4 regions of the Desulfobacula toluolica Tol2 genome follow, and region 2 is predicted to be linked to each of the others. Evidence: riboswitches for the same ligand, from Rfam matches in the RefSeq annotation. Region 2 holds a riboswitch; each other region holds the start of a gene.
The links. Region 2 has a riboswitch for cobalamin ahead of TOL2_RS23445 (helix-turn-helix domain-containing protein). Riboswitches for the same ligand answer to the same signal wherever they lie in the genome.
Positions count from the first base shown of each region.

Region 1: linked by a shared signal. The riboswitch ahead of TOL2_RS17585 (helix-turn-helix transcriptional regulator) and the one ahead of TOL2_RS23445 (helix-turn-helix domain-containing protein) in region 2 are both predicted to bind cobalamin.
Region 3: linked by a shared signal. The riboswitch ahead of thiC (phosphomethylpyrimidine synthase ThiC) and the one ahead of TOL2_RS23445 (helix-turn-helix domain-containing protein) in region 2 are both predicted to bind cobalamin.
Region 4: linked by a shared signal. The riboswitch ahead of TOL2_RS18300 (TonB-dependent receptor plug domain-containing protein) and the one ahead of TOL2_RS23445 (helix-turn-helix domain-containing protein) in region 2 are both predicted to bind cobalamin.

Region 1 is NC_018645.1:3,863,054-3,866,232, forward strand. Features, by position in the region: gene TOL2_RS17580 (ABC transporter substrate-binding protein) at 1-784, opposite strand, end outside; gene TOL2_RS17585 (helix-turn-helix transcriptional regulator) at 949-1,920, opposite strand; cobalamin riboswitch at 2,209-2,394, opposite strand; gene TOL2_RS17590 (methyltransferase) at 2,639-3,179, opposite strand, start outside.
Region 2 is NC_018645.1:1,067,110-1,070,288, forward strand. Features, by position in the region: gene TOL2_RS23445 (helix-turn-helix domain-containing protein) at 187-1,167, opposite strand; cobalamin riboswitch at 1,283-1,459, opposite strand; gene TOL2_RS05010 (TonB-dependent receptor plug domain-containing protein) at 1,788-3,179, shown strand, end outside.
Region 3 is NC_018645.1:4,648,471-4,651,649, forward strand. Features, by position in the region: gene cobT (nicotinate-nucleotide--dimethylbenzimidazole phosphoribosyltransferase) at 1-390, opposite strand, end outside; gene thiC (phosphomethylpyrimidine synthase ThiC) at 396-1,700, opposite strand; cobalamin riboswitch at 1,787-1,966, opposite strand; gene TOL2_RS21130 (aldehyde ferredoxin oxidoreductase family protein) at 2,202-3,179, shown strand, end outside.
Region 4 is NC_018645.1:4,014,634-4,017,812, forward strand. Features, by position in the region: gene TOL2_RS18290 (tetratricopeptide repeat protein) at 1-401, shown strand, start outside; gene TOL2_RS18295 (sirohydrochlorin cobaltochelatase) at 461-1,252, shown strand; cobalamin riboswitch at 1,577-1,761, shown strand; gene TOL2_RS18300 (TonB-dependent receptor plug domain-containing protein) at 1,897-3,179, shown strand, end outside.

The sequences.
Region 1 (3,179 bases), 2.4 Mb from region 2:
TATCCTGACATATGATGATATCAAGATCCTGTTGAATCAGCCATTCAGGATCAAGTATCCCTCCCCAGGCTCTGTTTAAATCTGCTGCAATATTTATCCCGCCAAGAATTTCATTTACTTTGGTCATTCCCGAAAATTTATCGGAGAGAGTCCTAATTTCATCAAACCCGCCGAAACTCCATTTAAAAAAATATTTTTTTCTTTGCGCCAAAGAAAGCTTGGAGGTTTTATTAACAATTTTGTTCATCACATTTTCAGACCAGTTAAGATAATCCATAGATTTCTTTTCTTCATTGAATATTTTACCCAGAATTTCAAAATTTTTTTTTATCGTATCCGGTTGAAACATGTCTAAAGCAATCACCTTGGTACGGGATTTTATTTTATCATTCATCCCTTTAAACCCCTCAAATGAAAAACTCATTGTAATCAAAAGATCAACATCAAGTTCTAATAACTTTTCGCAATTAATGTTATAAGGGCCAGGAGGTTCCATGGCAATAACAGTTAACTTTTCGATATCCGGATATAAATGTTTATCCGGTATAACCATATATCCTCTTCCAACCACTTTGTTCCAAACACCGATTAACCTGAGCGCTTCAGCAATACAGGTGCCACTAAAGGCTATACGATTAACCGGCTGTTTAATTGTGACCTCTCTCCCCATGGCATCAATTATTGTAATTTCATTTTGTCTTCCGATTGCATTGCCTGTAACAAAAAAAATAAAAAATAGTAAAAACAGACCGTATAATTTTAATACATTGTTTTCTCTAAGCATAAACTCCTCTTTCATCCACGAGAGAATTACTCCAACCGTCCTTTTCTCCTTATTTTAAAAACATGGCTCTATAATTGCATTTCCTTAGTACTGCGGATTTTAATTAATTCCTGAAGATATAGAACACAAATTTTGGGAATATGATAATGGTCATGTTTATTTTTTTAGCGCAATCGTCTATTTGATAAGGAAACAGCATTTTTCAAACATTTTCCGGGCGGGCAGCCAAAATATTGTTTAAATACTTTGGAAAAATGACTGAGGCTTCTGTAGCCAACCTTGTAAGCGATTTCGGTAACGTTCATTTTACCTTCATTCAAAAGGCGTCTGGCAGCCTCAAGGCGGTGGTTACGCAGATACTCAAAAGGGGAAATACCATGGAACTTACAAAAACAATGATGCAGTTTGCTGCGGCACATCCCCACGGAACGGGCAAGTTCTATCAAACCCGGTGCATTTTCCAAATCATGAGTTAACAATCGGGCGGCATGACAAACGCAATCAGCTTCATTGGGTGCTAAAACAGATTCTTCAGGATTTTGCCAATTTTCTATTTCCAGCTGTTCCATCTTGTAGGCTATCAGCTCCATGACTTTGCCTTCAATAAAAAATTTGCGGGTCAACCCGTGATAAGGACAATGCAGTATCTTGTCAAGTGCGCCCCACATGGGCTGAGAAATCATATCTGGAAAACGAAAAGAGGTTTCACTTATGTTTATCAATACGCTCATAAACTGATCCGGGTATTCCATTACAAAAGCTGACATCTGATCCAGGTCCATCAAAATCGATATTCTGATCACTCGCTCAAGGCCGATTATTTCAGTGTAACCAAGAGTGTCCGGGAAAGAAAAAAAACCGCTTTGCCCCTTTTTTACAAAAAACGATTCCTTAAAATATGGCGGATGTGACTCTATAGTCCCCGAAAGGCAGAAGCCGAATCCGAAAGAAGTACCAGACACTCCGCATTCCAAAATAGTCGGCTGGTTCAGGCTGTAATCCGCAATGACCAATCGAATACCGTAATTCAAATGAATAATTTCAATACTCCCTGTACCAATGGATGGGGGAATGTTAATCAGGTTTTTTTCTTTACTATTGGTCTGAGTAGATGGTATCAGTAATATCTTTTTCATTTGTGCTGCCTGCATCGGCATAACCCAAGTGCCATAACCGATTAGTTGAAACCCAGGATTCAAAGCTTAATAGAACCCGAGGTTTTCTTTGCGCCAAGGTATCCATATTGAATTTTAGTTTCTTGGCTTCAAGTATTATTTGCCTCCTGAGTCCATAATAAAATTTTAAAAAACGCTAACTTTCACATAGCTTGATGCAAAAAAAAATCCTCAACCAATATAAAATTGGTTGAGGATATCCGTTTTCATCCCTTAAAATCATAGTATGGCTTTCTCTGTCCACGAGAAATAAACCATTTTGTTCAGGCAGGTCTTCTGACTTCCGGTTCGTCCTACAACCGCCCCTTCCCACCTGAAATAATTCAGGCAGTGGATTTTCTGCGGCATTCGTCCCCGGTTACAGCGGCGGGCCCGTTCCCGATTTTCACGGAATTCCCTATTATGCTTTTAAGCACCAGAACAAAGTACTTAAGCTTATAATCACCGATAAAATAAAAGTCAAGCACAAATGAGAATATATCTATCTCAATTTCAGATAATGATCGGCTTATTTCATCAACTGAGAATTAAAACCGGACAAAAGCAAGAACACATAGTCGTCCTCACACTTATTAAGGCCACTTGGCAGATTACTCAATTCCTCCTATTTACTTTTTCAATTACTTCACCGTTTGTATCCTCCAGATAAAATAACCTTATTTCAAACATCCTTTGCATTTTAACGTTTCCTCCCAACATGAAACTCCGTCACCCCAAGAGGTGAAATAAACTGGTCGGTCAATGTTTTGGTACGAACCGAGTCAAAACCGGCCGCAAGCATGGCCCGGGGCAACACCTCTTCTTCAAAAGAGAAGTCCTGCCCCATCAACGAAGTAGGCAGCCAGCTGATAACCATATCAGTGGGTTGGGTTTTTTCCTCGCTCAAACCATCTGAAAAAACAATCAGGCTGCCACCGGGATTTAATGCAGCAAAGCACTTTTCCATAATTGGGGCCAGTTTTTCAGTTTCATTATAAAAATTCAAAGTATAACTGGCGATAATTGCATCATACCCCTCTCCAAACGGATCGACAGAATAATCCCCGCTTATGGTTTTCACCCGGTCTTCCATACCGTACTCCTTGATTGTCTCCTGTGCCACATCAATCACCACTGGACGATCAAACAAACAGCACTCTAACGTAGGATGTGCAGCAGCAACGGCAATCCCTATCAGGCCCGGACCGGCACCAATATCAAGAACCTTTTGCCATTGATCA
Region 2 (3,179 bases):
TCCTTGATATTGTATGATTAGGGTTCAGGTTAAAATTATCAACAGTGTCATGGGCATGCCGTCAATATGGATCACAATGGAACTTTTGTTCATAAGCCACAGGACCGAACAGGTTCAAAGCAATCTTGCAGATATCTATATGCATAAAAAAAATATTTATGGCTATCACTTGCGTTCATTTTTTTATCACCATCGTTCATTTTGACGATATCGGCTGGGGGGTATGCCAAAATAATCCCTGAAGGCCTTTGCAAAATGGCTGGAACTTGAGTAACCAAGGGAATAAGCTATTTGAGTCATACTTAAGCTTTCGTCTTTAACAAGGGTTCTGGCTTTTTCAGCGCGTTTGAAACGAAGGTATTCTATAGGGGAAGTGCCGTAGAATTGATTGAAATCATTATAAAACTTGGTGCGGGAGACACCGACGGTCTTGGCCAGTTCAATTATATTTGGAGGGGTTTGAAGGTTATTGGACAATAATTGCCCTGCATAATGTATTTTGTCGATATCATTGGCTTTTAAGCGTGGAGTCGGTTTTTGCTTGTGGGAGGCAGGTTTTATCTGGTTTAGTTTGCAAGCAATAAGTTCCATTGCTTTGGCTTCGATAAAAAAGCGATGGCTTGCTCCTTCATAAGGGCAGTGGATGATTTGTTGCAGTATCATGTGCATGGAAGGGGTGATGATTTCCGTACAATTAAAAGGATCGCCGCTGTTCTTGTTATCTGTTAAAGGGGCTTTAAATTTTATGGGGATGTCGTGCAGTTCATCTTCCATCAATGTGTCCCAATAAGAGGGAGATATCAATATTACAACCATATATATCGGAGTCCCGGGCATATCTTCATAAAATCCATCCCGGTTCGGGAAATAAAAAAATCCGCTTTCTCCATGGGTTATGGTCAGGCTTTGTTTTAAACAATGCAGAGTTAATTTTGTAGTGCCTGAAAGACAAAATCTGAAACCGAATTTGGGGGTGTCTCCATAGTGTTTGGCTTTGAGTCTGTCGGATTTGTTGTAATTACAGACATATACCTGGATACCACTTTTTAACCTGAACTCTTTTATGGTTCCTTTGCCTATTTTGTGGGGTAGTTTCCAGCAGGTCTCAAAATTGCCTTTTTCTACCGGAAAAGAATCCAACGTGTGACGTTTTAATTTTTTTTCCATTTTTTCATTTCTTTGCCCAAAATAAAAAATCCCCGAACCGTAAATAGTTTACGATCCGGGGATATCCCTTTTTTATCCAATAGATCCAATGGAAACCGGCATTGCCGTACACGGTTTTCCTATGTTTTACCAGGCAGGTATTCTGACTTGCGGATCATCCTCATGCCGCGCCTTCCCATTATATCAACAGTGGCATATTGCAGCATTTGTCACCGATTACAGCGGCGGGCCCGTTTCCGAATTACACGAAATTCCCTATTAAGCCGATGGCACCAGATAAAATTTACTTTGTGCTACAGAATAAGCAATGAAAAGTCAAGCATATTTTCAGTGTGGCAACTTGTGTGGTTTTTATGAGTGTTTATATGTTGTTTTTAGTTCTTAATTGCAACCCAATGGTTATTTTTTGCTGCAAGATGATGAATAATTACAGTATATCATTGACAAGAGGCTACAATGTAATTATGAAGTAACTTGTTTGTTTTAAGGGAAAATAAACCGTTTAAAAAAACGGATTGATTGCAATATCAGATAGCCTGTTGGGTGCTGGTGCAGTCAAAGAGATGGGATGGATAGAAAATGAATCCATGAGTAAAAAAAATCAACCTAAAGGAGAAAAAATGAAAAATTTGAGCAGGCTCGGGGATTTTTATGTTTTGTTAATATTGTTAATATGCTTCAGTCCTTATTGCGCATGGGCAGAGGATACGGCTGGGGCGGACAAAAATGTTTTTGATCTTGGTGAGGTCGTTGTCAGTGGACAGGCTGAAACCATTACAAGGGTAAGTACAGTGGAAACAGTTGATTTGGAACAAATTGAACTGACCAATTCACAAAATATATCACAAGCTCTTTCCGGTTTGCCCGGTGTCACCTTGTCCAACGGAGGGAGAAAAGCGGAAAGCTCTATTAATGTCAGGGGATTTGGTTCTCGGTATGTCCCTATTTTTTATGACGGTATCCCCTTATACATTCCCAATGACGGATATGTGGACGCAGGTAACCTTACAACGGATAATATTTCAAGGATTGATTTGAGCAAAGGGGTCAGTTCCGTTCTCTACGGGTTTAATACCATGGGCGGGGTCATTAATATTGTGAGCCAAAAACCGCAGGAAAAATTAGAAGGTTCCTACGGGGTTGAAGTTACTGACAACAGTGATGTAAAAGGAAATTTTAATATTGGATCAAGCCAGGATAAATTTTATTTTACCCTGGGAGGAGGGTTCACAAATTCCAATGGATGGGATGTGTCGGATGATTTTGATGCAAACCAGTATGAAGACGGAGACACAAGGGAGAACTCGGATCTTGATGACTGGAATGTGGCTGCAAAATTAGGGTGGACCCCGGCACAAGGCCATGAATATGCAATTGGATTCAACACCATTGAAAAGGAAAAAGGGCTTCCTCCCACTGCAGATCCCGATACATCGGCAAGAAGGGTAAAATACTGGCGGTTTACGGACTGGGACAAGGAAACCATTTATTTTATCGGGAACACGGAGTTGACGGATCAATTATCCGTTAAAACAAGAGTGTTTTACGACACCTATTATAATGCGCTGGAAGACTATAGCGACAACACCTATTCAAATGCCCGCTGGCACTCCACCTATGACGACCACAGCTATGGAGGCTCTTTGGTGGCCAGAGTTGACTACATACCTAAAAACACTTTAAGCTGTTCTTTTCATTATAAAAAAGACGTTCATGAGGAACAAGATGACATAGGCGATCCATGGGAAAACTATGAACAGGAAATGGTTTCCTTTGGTATTGAAGATGATATTAAACTTACGGATAATCTTGCCTTTGTTCTGGGAAGCAGTTATGACATCCAGAATCCCCAGAAAGCCAATGACGGTGTGAACAACGGGTTTGTCAGGGAATCCAAATCAGCCTTCAATCCCCAGGCAGGTGTGTTGCTGACGGTTCTTGAAGATCTTGACATGCATTTTTCCCTGGGGAAAAAATCAAGATGGCCCACCCTCCAGGAACTTTATACAGAT
Region 3 (3,179 bases), 1.6 Mb from region 2:
TTTATGAAAGATGGGCAGGTCCGGTGCAAAATCATGATTTACCCCTATATCAGCCGCTTTAACAATAGCACCCGCATGTTTTCCAATGACATTGACCGATGCCCCGTTATTGGCAAAATTATAGACCATCTGGGGGGTGACGTCAGCCGGGAAAAGACTGACCCCTTCCTGGGTAACCCCGTGATCTCCCGCACAGGTAATGATCCGTTTATTTGAAAGATTAACATTAATGGTGCCTTTTATTGCGGCAAGCCTTGCTGAGATATCTTCCATGATGCCAAGACTTCCAACCGGCTTGGCCTGATTTGCCAGCCGTTCTTTTGCCGAATGAAATGCATCCTCATCAAGTGTTTCATCAATGGATAAAATAGTCTGATCTAATAAGCTCATAATACTTACCTCTTGTCTGTAATATCCTTCTCAAATATTTCCATGCCTTTTTTCATGGCACAAAAATCCCCGCACATGGTGCAGGTTTCTTGTTGGGCAGGCGCACGTTCCTCACGGGTTTTTCTGGCAATTTCAGGGAATAACAGATATTTTTCCAGATCATTCCATCTCATGTCCCGTCTTGCCATGGCAGCCTGTTTTTCATTTTCCCGCCGGTCAGGGTATTTGGAAATATCCCCGATACGGGCTGCAAGCCGAGTGGCCCTCACGCCTTCTCTCACGTCATTGACATCCGGCAGGGCAAGATGTTCGGCAGGAGTGATATAACAGATCAGATCCGCGCCAAACCGGGCGGAACTTGCCGCACCAATGGCGGCGGTGATATGATCGTATCCTGCGCCGGTATCGCAGGGGATGGGGCCTAAAACATAATAAGGCGCATTGCCGGACATGCGTTTTTCCAGCATGATATTGCCTTCAATTTCGTCCAGGGGGACATGGCCCGGTCCTTCCACCATCATCTGGCAGCCCTGATTCCGACCGATTTCCGCCAGTTCGCAGTTGATGATCATTTCAGCCATCTGGGCACGGTCATGGCTGTCATGGATGGCACCGGCCCTGATCCCGTTGCCTAAGGAAAGAACGGCATCATATTTTTTCATCAACGCACACACACGGTCAAACTGCTCATACAAGGGGTTCTCTTTTTTATTGATATCCATCCAGGCCACCATATAGGTTCCGCCCTTGGATGCCAGACCGCCATAACGAAATCCCTGTTTTCTTAAGCGTTCAATGGTGTACTGGTTGATCCCGCAATGAATGGCCATAAAGCTCAAGCCGTCATCCAATTGCTTTTCAATCAGGTCAAACAGGTATTCAGGATCTAATTTTGCCGGATTTTTGTATTTGCGGATGGCTTCTTTAAATGCCTGGTACAACGGCACATTGCCCACAGCAAGATCGGTATTGGCCAGAACCGTTTGCCTTACGTTATCAAGATCCCCGGCGGCAGACAATTCCATTAAGGTGTCAGCCCCTTCTTCCTGGGCAGCCTCTGCCTTTGCCACCTCAAGATTAACATCACAGATATCTGAAGAGGTTCCAATGGAAGCGTTCACCTTGGTGCGCAGGCCGGTTCCAATTCCGGTAACCTTTTGCCCGGGGCGCTTGGGATTACAGGGGATAACAATTTCACCCTTTGCCACATGATCTAAAATAAAGGATTCAGACAGCCCTTCGGTCCGGGCTATAATTTGCATCTGTTTTGTGATGGTGCCCTGACGGGCATGCTCAAGCTGTGTTGTCATAGTTTCCTCGCTATAAAATCTCCTGTAAAACCCAAAAAAAGCTTTGCAAGAGATGAGTTCTTACAAAACCTTTTACCATCAGATTCTACAATGATTTTTACCTGGCTCGTCTTCTGACTTCCGGCATTAAACCTGTTTTTTTAGCCTTCCCGTTTTCACAGTGGCCTTTACAAAAAAAAACAGATGTTTCCGGTTACAGCGGCGGGACCGTCACGGAGTTTCACCGTGTTCCGTTTGCCAAGGCAACCAACAAAATATGAACACTTTTTATAGAATACGGCAGATGAAGTCAATATTTTACAAAAAAAATAATTTACTTTATTTCTGCTGGACTTGATAAAATGCCCATGTCATATAAAAGAGTGGGGTCTTCATTGAACAACAAAAGGGTCTTGTTGTGGATATGACAAATTTTTAAGCTGAACTGGAAAAAATCTCGCCAAGTCAACATAAAAAAAACAATTAATCATCATTTTTTATCAACCAGCCAAGGAGGAAAAAATGGGGAAATTATTAAGGGTTAACACCCAAAACAAAACCTTTGGGTTTGAACAAGTTCCCAAAGCTTATGCAGGTCTTGGGGGCCGGGCGCTCACATCCAAAATGATTCTGGATGAAGTGCCTGCAACCTGTCACCCGCTTGGAAAAGCAAACAAATTAATCTTTGCACCCGGCATTATGTCCGGATCTCCTGCCGCAGATTCAGGACGGCTTTCAGCAGGAGCCAAATCGCCTCTTACAGGCGGCATCAAAGAGAGCAACGCAGGCGGACTTGTTTCACAGAAACTGGCCAAACTGGGGATCACCGCCCTTGTTCTGGAAGGCAAACCCCAAACAGAGGGTTACAGCATCATTGTCATCAATAAGGATGAAGTTGAAATCCTTGATGCAGGCCATCTTGCGGGCAAGGGCAATTATGAGGTCATGGAAAATCTATGGCAAAAATATGGCAAATCAGTTGGAGTCTTAAGCATTGGCCAGGCAGGCGAACAATGTTTGAAGGGCGCAAGCATCCAGCAGGCCGACATGAACGGGAGACCGGGACGTGCCCACGGCAGAGGCGGTTTGGGAGCGGTTATGGGGGCAAAAAGAATCAAAGCCATTGTCGTGGATGATAAGGGTGCAGGACGTCTTGAAATAAAAGATCCGGATGCCTTTAAAGCAGCCAATAAAAAATGGGTGGACATGCTCAGAAAACATCCGGTTACAGGACAAGGCCTTCCCGCACTTGGTACGGCAGTATTGGTAAATGTCATCAATGAAGCAGGCACCCTGCCAACAAAAAATTTCAGGTCAGGCCGGTTTGAGCATGCCCAGGACATCAGTGGGGAAAAAATGGCACAAAACATTGAGCAAAGAGGGGGTATTACAACAGAGCCCTGCCATCCGGGTTGTGTGATCAGATGCTCCAATGTTTACCATGACAAGAAAGGCAAATATCTCACCTCCGGGTTTGAATATGAAACCATCTGGGCATTT
Region 4 (3,179 bases), 2.3 Mb from region 2:
ATCAAAAAAATATTGCAAAAATAAGCCGGGCCTTTACCATGGCCTATGATCAGGACAAAGCCCTGGAATGGATTGATAAAGGACTGTCCGCTTGTCAGGACATTAAACTGCTCAGGATAAAAGCCCAAATCCTGTATAACAAAAAAGAATATGCAAAGGCAGCAGACGCATATGAAACGCTGGCAAAAAAAATGCTTGAACAAAAGACGGCCTCAAAAAACGATACCCCGGGCCAGGTATGGCTAATGCTTGGGTATTGCGCCATGAATGATCACCAGCTTACCCGGTCGCAGAAGGCTTTTTTAAAAGCATCCAAGTATAAAAAACAGCAAAAGTCCGCCCAAAAAGCCATTGCCTTGATAAAGGCAATGCAAACAAAACAGAACTGTCAGGTAATGTGAAATCATAATTTTGTTCATCAGGCGGCAGTTTCAAAAAACAAAAAAAGGATATTACAGCAATGACCAGTAAAAAAAATACAAATAAAGATGTTCCCATTATTTTAACTGCATTCGGCACCACTGCACGGGCATTTTCAACCTATGAAAAAATGGGCCAGGTGTTTGAGGCCACATTTCCGGAACATAAAATTCACTGGGCCTATTCCTCGAGAATGGTAAAATGCACCATGAAACGCAAAAAACAGCTTGATTTAAAAGATCCCATTGAAATGGCCCAAATTTTTGCCGAGCAGGGCCACCAATGGGTTGTCATGCAATCACTGCACATGATCTGCGGTCATGAATTCGACCGCTTAGTCACGGAAAGAAGCCATGCAAATATCCGCTCCTCCATTGGCCTGCCCCTGCTGACCTCTTACAATGACTATGAAAAAGCAGCTCTTGCCCTTGAGCCTATGTTCCCAAAAGATAAAGATGAGGCCGTCATCCTTGTGGGCCACGGTACGGACCACCCTGCATGGACTGCCTACCCTGCCATGGAAGCCGTGCTTCGCCGACACTATGGCAACCGTATATTCATAGGTGTGGTGGAATATTTTCCAGATATGGACGATACCCTTCAAAGAATAAAATCTGCCGGGTATAAAAAAGTCTGCCTCATCCCCTTAATGCTGGTGGCAGGCGTCCACTTCAAGGAAGATCTTACCTGCGAAGAAGACTCCTGGCAGAAAACCTTTGAACGAAACGACATCCAGGTCTCAGTGGTTGATCACGGCATCGGTTATATTGATGGCATTACAAAAATATTTTGCGACCATATATCAGATGCATTGGATGTTATACCATTGTAATACCGAATGTGTTTTACCCAAAAAATTCTGAACAAAGAACTATAACACTCGATATTTGAATAAAATGAAACATACACTTAAACAAGGACTTCTTATTTTTTACCTGATATGGGGCTTGTTTCTCTTTGATCATGTTTTTTGATGAAAACAACAAATTGATTCAGCATCAGAAATCCGTCACACAGGCAACTGACAGGCAAGGTTTAAAAATTTATTAAGCTCTCTCTGATAGAAAGTTAATAATATCAGGCTAAAAACGTGCGTGAAAAATTGAGGCCAATAAACACAATTTGTTTTTAACTTGACATTTCAAAGTTATTAGTTAATATTTTTTCCCGTTCAGGTGCTTAAAGCATTTAGCACAATAGGGAACCACGTTGAAATCGTGGACGGGCCCACCGCTGTAATCGGGGACGAACGCTGCAGTATACCACTGACCAAATGGTTGGGAAGGTGTGGCGCAAGATTGATCCGTTAGTCAGAAGACCTGCCTGAACATAGAGGGTATAAACTTTGAGGACGAAGTGACCCTTGTCAAATATCTAAGGATAAAAAAGGGAAATCCCTGGAATGAATAATTATTCAGTCCGGGGATTTTTGTTTTTCCGGACAGGCAATTTTACTTGTTTATAGGAGGTTTTTTCATGTTTAAGCATAGATTTGTTAAGTTGTTTGCAGTGTTATTGTTTATGTGGTCACTGCCTGCCTGGAGTGAAGAAATAGAACAGTCGGAAAAAAAGACGTCGATATTAGACACGATGGTGGTAACTGCGGGAAGAGTGGAAGAAAAAAAAGAGGATGTCACCACCAATATTACAATTGTGACAGAAGAAGAGATCCAGCAGTCTTTTGCCCAGGATCTGGGTGATTTGCTATCCAAAAAAGGGTTTATGATCCGGGAATATCCCAATTCACTTGTTTCAGTGGAAATCCGTGGTTTCAGGACTGAAACCCATGGTAATGATCTGGCCAGTCATGTTCTTATTCTGATCAACGGACGACGGGCCGGAACCGGAAATCTGGCAAAAATAATGCTGGGTAATGTGGAGAGGATTGAAATCATCCGTGGACCTGGGTCTGTCCAGTATGGTGCTTCTGCCATGGGCGGGGTTGTCAATATTATTACCAAACAAGGGGCCGGCAAACCTTCATTCTATGCGGAAGGAACTTTAGGCAGCTGGGACTATCAGCAGGCTTCAGCCGGAGCTTCCGGCCAGTTCAAGGCTTTTGACTTTTCATTTGATGCCTCAAAATCATCTCAGGATGATTACGACACTGCCAATGGCGACAAATATTACAACACGGGATTTGATTCAAAAAAGAGAGTTAGTTTCAATACCGGCTGGACGTTTGCGCCTGAAAACCGGATTGGATTCAGCTATACCGGGTATGAAGGTGATGGCATCGGAAATCCTGACTATCTGAGCAATAATGATTTGGACAATTATGTGGACCATGCCATCAAAACCTTTGATTTGGTTTATGATGGGCAAACAGCTGATGGATTTTTGATATGGAACCTGCGCTATTTTAATGGAAAAGATGAGTACGAAACCTTTGATCCGGAAAATTATGGCAGCAATAATTCCTACTTTAGAGATACAGATCAACAGGGTGCGCAGGCACAGCTGACGGCTAAGTGGGATTTCGCCCATATCACAGCCGGTGCTGACTGGACTAATTATGCCATCAGCAATACCTATACCATGGCCGGTGAAGAAAACACTTATGACAACCCGGCGGCATTCCTCATGGCAAAAATCAAACTGATGGACAACAAATTGATTCTATCGGCAGGGGGCCGTTATGATAAATATGAAATCGAAAGTGATGATGGTCAAAAGACTGATGAAACCAACTGGTCCAGCAATTTAGGAGCAGTCTACAAACTGGCACCAGGGTTAAGTGTACGGGCCAATTTTGCCGA